Regions from separate parts of the Bradyrhizobium sp. WSM471 genome, predicted to be linked through region 3. Evidence: predicted binding sites of a transcription regulator. Region 3 holds the regulator's gene; each other region holds the start of a gene.
What was found. The regulator LexA, encoded in region 3, represses DNA repair genes until DNA is damaged. The targets are predictions, from matches to a motif close to TGTTCNNNNTGTGTTCNG.
Positions count from the first base shown of each region.

Region 1 (3,274 bases), 3.8 Mb from region 3:
GCAAGGTCGCGCGCGAGGGCTGATCGAGGTCCTTCAGCTCGTTGGCGATCTTCGGGCGCTCCAGCACGCCGAGCGCCTCGACGAGCTGATAGGCGATGCCGCGGGCGATGCCGGTGACGTCCTCGGCCTTGCTGAGTTCGAACAGCGGCCCGAGCAGCTTTTCGATATGCGTCTTGAGCCAGAGGTCGAGCCGGGCCTGCACCTTGTCGCGGGGGGCGCCCGTGAGGCGTTCGTCGGAGATGATGCGGATGCGCGGATGCAGCGCGTCCTCTGCGGCAGACAGCCGCGCCACGGCGTCACCGGTCCAGCGGATGATGCCTTCCGAGGTCAGCACGAACTGCTCGTCCGGTGCGTTGCCCAGTTTTTCGGCGCGCGCGTTGATCTCGCCGGCGAGCACGGCCTGCGCTGCAGCCTGCAACGCTTTCGCATCGGAGCCAGCTTCCGCCGCATCCGGTGCAAAGGTGAAGCCATCGAGGCGGCCGATGACATGGCCTTCGACGATGACTTCGCCGGTCTTGCCGATTTCCGTATTCAAGCTCGTGTTCTCCCGCAGGCGGCGCATCAATACACTGGTCCGGCGATCAACGAAACGCTCAGTCAAGCGTTCATGGAGCGCATCCGATAATTTATTTTCGACCTCGCGGGCGATCCCCTGCCAGCGTTCCGGGTCTTTCAGCCAGTCGGGACGGTTGGCGACGAAGGTCCAGGTGCGAATCTGCGCGATCCGGGCCGACAGCGTGTCGATATCGCCGTCGACGCGGTCGGCCTGGTCGATCTGGGTCCTGAACCAGGCGTCGGGGATGCATCCCTTCCGCATCAGGAAGCCGTAGAGCGTCGTCACCAGCTCGGCATGAGCGGCCGGCGACAGCTTTCGATAATCCGGGACCTGGCAGGCCTCCCACAGCCGTTCCACGGCGTCCTTGCCATGTGCGACATCGCGCACCTCGGCGTCGCGGGCGGCGTGGTCGAGCACGCGCATGTCCTCGGCGATCGGCGCTCGCGTCAGCGCCTCATGGCCGGGGGCCAGGTTCAGCGAGACCTGGAGCGCGCCGAGCGAAGCAAAATCCAGCTTCGAATTGCGCCATTGCAAAACCTTCACGGGATCGAAGGTGTGGTTCTGCAGCGCATTGACGAGTTCGGGCTCGAACGGTCCGCAGCGACCGGTGGTGCCGAAGGTGCCGTTGCGGGTGGCGCGGCCGGCGCGGCCGGCGATCTGGGCGAATTCGGACGGCGTCAGGCGGCGGAACTGGTAGCCGTCGAACTTGCGGTCGGAGGCAAAGGCGACGTGGTCGACGTCGAGATTGAGGCCCATGCCGACGGCATCGGTGGCGACGAGGTAATCGACCTCGCCGTTCTGGAACATCGCGACCTGGGCGTTGCGGGTGCGCGGTGACAGCGAGCCCAGCACCACGGCGGCGCCGCCATGCTGGCGGCGGATCAGCTCGGCGATGGCGTAGACCTCGTCGGCCGAGAAGGCGACAATCGCCGTGCGGCGCGGCTGCCGCGTGATCTTGCGGTCGCCGGCGAATTCCAGCTGCGACAGGCGCGGCCGCGTGATCATGGAGACGCCGGGCAGCAGCCGCTCGATGATCGGGCGCATTGTGGCAGCGCCCAGCAGCAGCGTCTCGTCGCGGCCGCGGCGGTTGAGGATGCGGTCGGTGAAGACGTGCCCGCGTTCCAGATCGGATGCGATCTGCACCTCGTCGACGGCGAGGAACGAGACGTCGAGATCGCGCGGCATCGCCTCGACGGTCGAGACCCAGTAGCGCGGCGCTTTCGGCTTGATCTTCTCCTCGCCGGTCACGAGCGCGACGGCATCGGGGCCGACCCGCGCGGCGATCTTGTTGTAGACCTCGCGCGCCAGCAGGCGCAGCGGCAGCCCGATCATGCCGGAGGGATGCGCGAGCATCCGCTCGATGGCGAGATGGGTCTTGCCGGTGTTGGTGGGACCAAGCACCGCAGTGACGCCGGCGCCGGGAAGCCGATCGGAAGCGAAGGGGGAGGAGGAAAAAGGCATCTGGGGGATTAGGTAATGGCGATTGGGGCGAATGTCAGTGCTGTTTTGGGGCGGTGGCGCGAAGGGCTCGCCTCACACACCGCTGTCATCGCCCGGCTCGACCGGGCGATCCAGTATTCCAGAGGCGGCGCAGATCAGACCGAGAGGGCGCGGCGTACTGGATGCCCCGGTCAAGCCGGGGCATGACGGCGGAGAATGCGGCGCCCTTCCCCAGATCCCGCGCAACTGTCTCACTTTGCGACGCTTTTCCCGTTGGCTTTAAGCTTCGGAACGAGTTGAGAACGAATCGCGGCCGAATCGGTGACTCCCTCTTGAGTCCTGTTCCGTTCACGCAAGATGTCGCGGGAGGCTTATTGGGTTCGCACTAGATGGAGTTTTGCCCCGCCGCACAAGCGACGTTTCGATGGCGGATTCGTTAAAGCTGGGGACGGCGCGGAGTCGAATCAGAATCGGGGAGGAGTCAAATGGATTCCCGCACCCCGAGCCCCCTCCAAAACAAAAGTGCGAAAACAACCCCATGCACAGTAGGGATGTCGTTGAAATCATTGATGTTTATTTTCACCCCAAAGGCAGGTTCGTAGCCCGCATGGAGCGGAGCGTAATGCGGGGGCCAAGCAAAGAACCCCGGATTGCGCTGCGCTCCATCCGGGCTACGGCAGCGAGCTTCACTGCGTCTTCGCGACCTTGGGCGGCTGGGCGCTGGTGATGAAGCTCGTGGCTTCCAGCATGGCCGGCCCGAGCGGGGTCGGCACTTTCAGCCAGAACGGGACCAGGACGCGCGTGCCGGCGATCGGCGCGAACGCGACCTCGATGTTGCGCTGGGCGGCGAGATATTTGATCACGGGACGGTCGGGGATGTAGCCGGCGATGGGCACGAAATACAGCGAGCAGACCACGACCTGGCCGTGATAGCCCTTCTCCGCCTTCACATTCTCCATGCGCTTGAAATCGAGCTTCAGCTCGTAGCGCATGCGGCCGTCGAACACGGCGGCGCTGCCGTGGCAGGCGTCCGCCGACAGCACGTCGCCGCTGCCGGAGACGCGCACCAGCGAGGCCGTCATCGGATCCCAGACGCCGCGGCGATGCGCGTCGGTGACGACGATGCGGTCGGGATCGACCGGCGGCTCCGGCAGGATGGCAAAATCCTTCACATTGCCCTTGTCGAGCGTGATGCGGATCTCTTCGGTCTTCTTCGAGGTGGTGGTGGAGGCCTGGTAGCCGGTCGCGACCAGCGCGCCGTTGACCACGCGGCCCTGC
Region 1 is NZ_CM001442.1:657,181-660,454, reverse strand. Features, by position in the region: gene BRA471DRAFT_RS03095 (helicase-related protein) at 1-2,017, opposite strand, end outside; gene BRA471DRAFT_RS03090 (DUF3108 domain-containing protein) at 2,683-3,274, opposite strand, start outside.
Region 1: a site for LexA is predicted at 2,284-2,301, ahead of BRA471DRAFT_RS03095 (helicase-related protein). Genes of this name have one in related genera too.

Region 2 (3,274 bases), 2.2 Mb from region 3:
TCTCGACTTCACCCAGGAGCTGTTCAGCGTGAAGGCGCCGCAGGATGCGTTCGCGCTGTGGACCAACCATTCCAAGGCGCAGCTCGAGACCTTCCAGGCCCAGGCCCGGGAGCTCGCCGAGATCGCCCAGCGCGCTGCCACTGCCGCCGCCGAGCCGATCAAGGCCTCTGCCGCAAAGCTCTACCCCGCCGCCTGATCCGGCGCGGTCGTCTCAATTAAGAAACCCGGGCCTAGAGCCCGGGTTTTGCTTTGGAATAACCTCGTTTGCGGACGTTTTGAGGGTGTTGCGGCCTTGCCAAAAACGCCCGTTGCACCTAGTTTCCGCCCCGTCCAGCCCCCCTCGGTGACCGGCCCTATCAAGGGCGCCCCTCGGGCGGCTCGCAAGGATGCAGTTGTAGCTCAGTTGGTTAGAGCGCCTGTCTGTGGAACAGGAGGTCGGTGGTTCGAGCCCACCCAACTGTACCAATGATTTCAGCAAATTAGCGGTCCGCCGTTCGTCCGCTGCAGAGTTGGTGGCCGCGTGCGACGCACGTCTTGCCAGCATCACTCGTCGCGTGGATCGCCCTCAAGTCTCGACTGAACATCCCAGTCGCGGTCAGCCAATTGTCCTCGCGCCCGTCACCGAGTTGCACGCTCTACTCCAGCGTGCCTTGACATTTCAAAACACGTAATATCTCGTGATCGAGATGGCTCGATTCCCGGATCGAGGGGCCCCCTGGAGGGACAATGTCAAAGCGCCGCAATGTCTTTATTAGCCATCACCATGCGGACGACGAGCACGTCGGCGGCCTTACCAAGTTGCTTGATCGGCAAGGCTTTCAAATACGGAACAGCTCGATTCGAGCGAAGCCATCAAACCAGGCGCGCTTGGACAAAAAGCAGATCCCCGAAGGGACGTTGAAGCGCCTTTTGCGCATGAAGATGTCCTGGGCTTCAACCGTGATTGTGCTGATAGGCAAAGACACGCACCAACGCCCGTGGGTCGACTGGGAGATTCGTAAGGCTAACGAGCTGGGTAAGCGGATCATAGGCGTTTTCACAAGGGGCGGGACCGAAGCCGATATTCCGCCTGCTTTTGAAGAATATGGCGATGCGCTGGTGAATTGGAATTCTGACAGCGTCATACAAGCGATTGAGGGCACGAATAGCCCATTTGAAACTCCCGGCAGTGCCGCGCCGCGCGAACTAGTTCATGCTTCTCGAACGGCTCGCTGCTGAGACCGCGATGACGAGAGCCTATTTTTATGTTGTGGCTCGGGACTTTGGATTTGCGCCGAATCCATTCCACGGGATGTGTACCCTGGCGACATGCAAGCCAACCATTCGTCGCACCGCCCGAGCCGGCGACTGGGTTGTCGGTATGGGAGGTGCAAAGTTGAATGCAGTCGGCCGTTGCATTTATGCGATGCAAGTAACTGATGCACTGAACTTTGAAAGTTACTGGGAAGCCCCGGAATTTCGCGCTAAGCGCCCAGTCCGAAATGGCAGTCGAAAAACGATAATCGGGGACAATATCTATCACCGATCGCCTCCGTCCAAGAAATGGCAGCAAGAAGATTCTCACCACAGTAAGCCGGATGGGTCGCCAGATCCGCATAATATTCAGCACGATACACAGACCAACCGGGTGCTTGTATCGAGACACTTTTATTACTTTGGCAAAACCGCGCCCCTCGTTCCTGAAGAAATTCTGCGCGATCTAGGTTTCCGTAACGGGATCGGTCATCGGGTCTTCCCGATGCAGGATGCACGACCCTTCTTATCGTGGCTCGATACCTCCTTTGGAAGTCAGGTGAACCGGGTGCTCGGCGATCCATTCCAATTTTCTCAGAGCACAGCTCGGTACTCTAAGAAAGCCGACAAGGTGATTTGACGATCGTCGCCCGCAATTTGCGTTGTCCGTTGCAGTCAAAGATGCCCGACATGGTCGGTAAAGCCGTGACGCGAAGCTCTCGCTGGATCAAATCTTTATGTCTGCTGGGTCAGCACATAGTTCGATCGAGAGCTTCGAATACGTAAACACGGAGAAGGCTAACATGTTCATCGCAGAATACGAGCGGCTGACCCAGGAAACCGACCGCTTTAGGCAGGAGGAGGTAAATCCGATCCTGCTCGGGCTTTTCGGAGAGGTTGGAGGTGTCATGGCTGCGGCCAAGAAGCTCAGGCGGGAAGGCACCGCGTTCGTTGGCTACCGCCGCGCGGTCGAGGAGGAATTCGGCGACGCGCTCTGGTATTTCGCGGCTCTCTGTCGGCGCGCAGGCGTGCCCTTGCAAGAGGTACTCGCCGCGGCTTCGTCGCAGCACTACGTGTGTTCGGTAGCGGCCGCGGATGATCCGCCGGGCGCCGTATCGCGGGTCTCGTCTCCGCAACCATCAGGCTCGTTCGATGAAATCTTGCTCAGCCTCGGGGGCAATGCCGCCGATCTTCTTGTTCTGACGAAGCAGGCCCCGGACGCGCTGGCCCGCCTGACGGCTTTCGCCGACTCGTTTTTGCGTGCCTTGAATGCCGCTGGTATTTCATTCTCTGAGGTCGCGTCTGCCAACGTTCGAAAGGTGCGGGGTAGATTTCTGGCACCAATTCTGCCCGATCTGCCCGAGTTTGACGGAACTTTCCCCGAAGAAGAACGTCTGCCGCGCGAATTCGAGATCGTCATCCGCCAGCGCTCCGGAGGCCGCAGCGTCCTGGAAATGAACGGAGTGGTCATCGGCGACCCGCTGACCGACAACATCGCCGACCGCGATGGCTACCGGTTTCACGACGTTTTTCATTTCGCGCATGCTGCGGTCATGCATTGGTCGCCGACTTTTCGCGCTCTGATAAAGCGCAAGCGTAAGAGCGATCCCGTCACCGACGAGACGCAGGACGCCGGTCGCGCCATCGTCGTTGAAGAAGGCCTCTCCGCATTCGTGTTCTCCCACGCGAAAACGCTTGCCTTCTTCGAAAACCAATCCTCGTTGTCTTTCGACCTTCTCAAGACGATACGGCAATTCGTCGACGGCTACGAGGTTGATGCGTGTCCCATGAAGCTGTGGGAAGATGCCATTTTACAAGGCTATGACGTGTTCCGTCGTGTAAAGAGGGAAGAGGGCGGCATCGTCCGCGGAGATCGTAATCGCCGCAAGCTGGAGTTCCGGCCGCTCGGAGCAGTTTGATGAATGCAGCCGCCCGTTTCGTCGCCTCGGTCCGCGGCGTTGCCTTCGAAAACGTCTTCAATCCCTATTCCGATCGGTGCCCCGTTCATGACAGAGCGGACGCGCCGGCAAGTCGGTCCGCG
Region 2 is NZ_CM001442.1:6,914,991-6,918,264, reverse strand. Features, by position in the region: gene BRA471DRAFT_RS31515 (phasin) at 1-196, shown strand, start outside; tRNA gene BRA471DRAFT_RS31510 (tRNA-His) at 389-465, shown strand; gene BRA471DRAFT_RS31505 (TIR domain-containing protein) at 727-1,218, shown strand; gene BRA471DRAFT_RS37245 (hypothetical protein) at 1,226-1,873, shown strand; gene BRA471DRAFT_RS31500 (nucleoside triphosphate pyrophosphohydrolase family protein) at 2,037-3,152, shown strand; gene BRA471DRAFT_RS31495 (uracil-DNA glycosylase) at 3,152-3,274, shown strand, end outside.
Region 2: a site for LexA is predicted at 1,984-2,001, ahead of BRA471DRAFT_RS31500 (nucleoside triphosphate pyrophosphohydrolase family protein). Genes of this name have one in related genera too.

Region 3 (3,274 bases):
TGCCGACGCCGATCCGCGCGATGCCGGCAGAGCCTCGCTGGCCGATGGCGTGTCCTGTGACGAATCCGGCTGCGTGACGCCACTGGCCGACGGGAGGCTGGTCGCGCTGGCACTGCGCGTCGACGCTCTCGCGGACGATTGCAGTCGGGCCGCGCTGGTGGTGACGACACGTCCCACGCCGCCCGATTGCGCGGCGATGGTGGTCGATCGGCAGCGACTCGCCAGCCAGAGCGCGCTGGCGCTGACGCGGCGTGGTGACGGTTTTGTGGTTCAGACGGTAAGGGCGAGAGGCACGAGCCGCCCCTGGTTGCCGGCCGGCGCCGGTGAGGGTGATTTCGACGGCAGCCTTGCGCCGAAGGCGACCGCGCCCCGCATCAAGGACGCAACGCCGGCGGAGACCGACTTGCAGGCCGACGATTGATCTGATGGTGCGGAGCAATGCAGTGGGTTGGCGCATCCGCTCGGATTCGCCGGGCGCAAACCACACCTTCTCGCCGGCCACGGCCGGCGATGGCGATTCAATCCTGACCTCCGACCTCGTAGCCGGAGGGCGGCTGTGTCAGCCGATCGGCAGGTGCGTGACGGTCGGCTGCCTGTCGGCGATGATTTGCGCCTTGTTCTCGCGCTCGGTGACCGACTGAGTCACCGGCAGTTGCAGCACGGTCGCTCGCTGGCCTTCGACGAGCTGCGTCACCAGCACGTATTTGCCGTCGGGGAATTCGATCGCGTCATGATGGCGGTCGGGAACGTGCGGATCGATCTTGCCGAACTTGCCCACGCGGGAATTGATGGTGCGCGTCCAGATCCAGCGATTGTCGTAGCGGACGTCGTCGGCGAAGGCGAGCTCCGTTCCCGGCAGCAGGCAGACGGCAACAGACGGATCGGCTGCGGAGGCGAAGCCGCGCGTCGAGGTGCCGCGGAAGCTTGTCGTGACGATCGTCTCGCCGACTTCGGCGGGGCGCGACGCGACGGCATGCAGGCTGTAGTCACACATCGGGTGCTCCTCATGCTGGGATAGCAACCCGCGTCTCTCAATCGAGGCGCAGGCCTCTATCAGAGTTGAAGCACGAACGCTCTGCTTGGTTGTGGGCAAATCTGCGGCTGGTTTCTGCAGGCCGCGATCACATTATCTTTCCCGAATTCAATAGGAACAAAGCCCCTTGCGATGCATTCGGGAGGCGCATGCGCGAATATTGCCGGCTTGGCTGCAACGGTCGAACTTGACCGCTGGTCGCTGTTTCCTCGAACGCTCGAGCCGCGAAGCGGTGCTGTTTGAAGCGGTACCGCTTCGTCGGCGTCGCGAGGAGCCAGCGCCGGAGGAGGGGCCGGATAGTCTGTGCAGAACCAGAACGACTATCCAGCCGGAGCGGACGATCATCCGATCCAATCTCTGACCGGCGCTGCAGATCGGAAGCGCGCGAGGCGCCAAGCACTTCCGGTATGAAGCATTTCCGGTATCAGTACTTCCGGTAAAGCCCGATCAGCTTGCCCTGAATCTTCACCCGGTTGGGCGGCAGGATGCGGACCTCATAGGCTGCGTTGGCGGGCTCGAGCGCGATCGAGGCGCCGCGACGGCGGAAGCGCTTCAGCGTCGCTTCCTCGTCGTCGATCAGCGCCACCACGATGTCGCCGGTATCAGCGCTCTCGTTGCGCTGGATCAGCGCCATGTCGCCGTCGAGGATGCCGGCCTCGACCATGGAATCACCGCGTACTTCGAGCGCGTAATGCTCACCCGAGCCGAGCATGTCAGGCGGTACGCTGATGGTATGGCTGCGGGTCTGCAATGCCTCGATCGGCGTGCCGGCCGCGATGCGGCCCATCACCGGCACCGCGACGGGGCGTTCGCCCTCGTCCGCGGGCAGGCTGGAGCCCGCACGCACCTTGCCGAGATTGCCCTCGATGACGCTCGGGGTGAAGCCGCGGCGGCTGCCGGCGGCCGCCTGGAGCTCCGGCAGCTTGATGACTTCAATCGCACGGGCGCGGTTGGGCAGGCGTCGGATGAAGCCACGTTCCTCGAGCGCCGTGATCAGGCGATGGATGCCCGACTTCGAGCGCAGGTCGAGCGCATCCTTCATCTCGTCGAAGGAGGGCGGCACGCCGCTTTCCTTCAGACGTTCACTGATGAACCGCAGAAGCTCGTATTGTTTGCGCGTTAACATCTCGACCAAAGTCCCCCGGTTGATGTCGTCCGATTCCGAGACGCAGAATTCGGCCATAAGCCGCTACATGCTCGAAACAAATCATGAACGGACACTATATGTTCGATACATGTTCCGCAACTGCTTAATTTACCGTGAACAGGGCGAACTTCGCGGAACGCGCGTTGCGGGGGCGCTCAGACGGGGAGCCGCAACACTTCGCAAGCCGTGCCGGCTTCGGCCTTCGGCGCGAATGGTGCGCGCACGAGAAGTACCTGCGCTGCAGCGAGATTCGCAAGCAGCGAAGAGTCCTGATGATTGACGGGAAGAACGACGCGTGTGCCATCGTCACGCTCCTCCAGATGCGCCCGCAGATAGTCCTCGCGCTGGTCGTTGGCGCCGACGTCGCGGCCGAGCACGGCGCGTTCACGGCGATGGTGAATCACCGAACGGCCCGACAGGGCGCGAATCAGCGGCACCATGAACAGGAAAGCGCACACGTAGGACGACACGGGATTGCCCGGCAGGCCGATCACACCCATTGCGCCGAGTCGTCCGTGCATCATCGGCTTGCCTGGCCGCATCGCGATCTTCCAGAACGCCATCGCGATGCCTTCGTCCCGCAGCGCCTGCTGGACCAGATCGTGGTCGCCGACCGATGCGCCGCCGGTCGTGATCAGGATGTCGGCGCCGCTCTCGCGGGCGCGGCGGATGCCGGCGGTGGTCGCCTCCAGCGTGTCGGCGGCAATCCCGAGGTCGATGGTCTCGGCGCCCTCGCTGCGGGCGAGCGCGTGCAGGGCGTAGCCGTTGGAATAGACGATCTGGCCGTGGCCGGGCGTGGTGCCCGGCATCACCAGCTCGTCGCCAGTGGCGAGAATCGCGACCTTCGGTCGCCTGAAAACGGCAAGGTGCGGATGGTTCATCCCGGCGGCGAGCGCGAGGTCGCGCTCGGTGAGACGGCTTCCCTTGCGCAGGAGCACGTCGCCTTCGCGGAAATCGACGCCGGCGCGGCGGATGTGCCGTCCGGCGACCGCGGCTTCCTTGATCGTGATACGCTCGCTGGCGGCGACCGTGTCCTCCTGGATCACGACGGCGTCCGCGCCAGCGGGAACGACGCCGCCGGTGAAGATCCGCAC
Region 3 is NZ_CM001442.1:4,665,673-4,668,946, reverse strand. Features, by position in the region: gene BRA471DRAFT_RS20805 (ComEC/Rec2 family competence protein) at 1-421, shown strand, start outside; gene BRA471DRAFT_RS20800 (hypothetical protein) at 560-994, opposite strand; gene lexA (transcriptional repressor LexA) at 1,458-2,159, opposite strand; gene glp (gephyrin-like molybdotransferase Glp) at 2,336-3,274, opposite strand, start outside.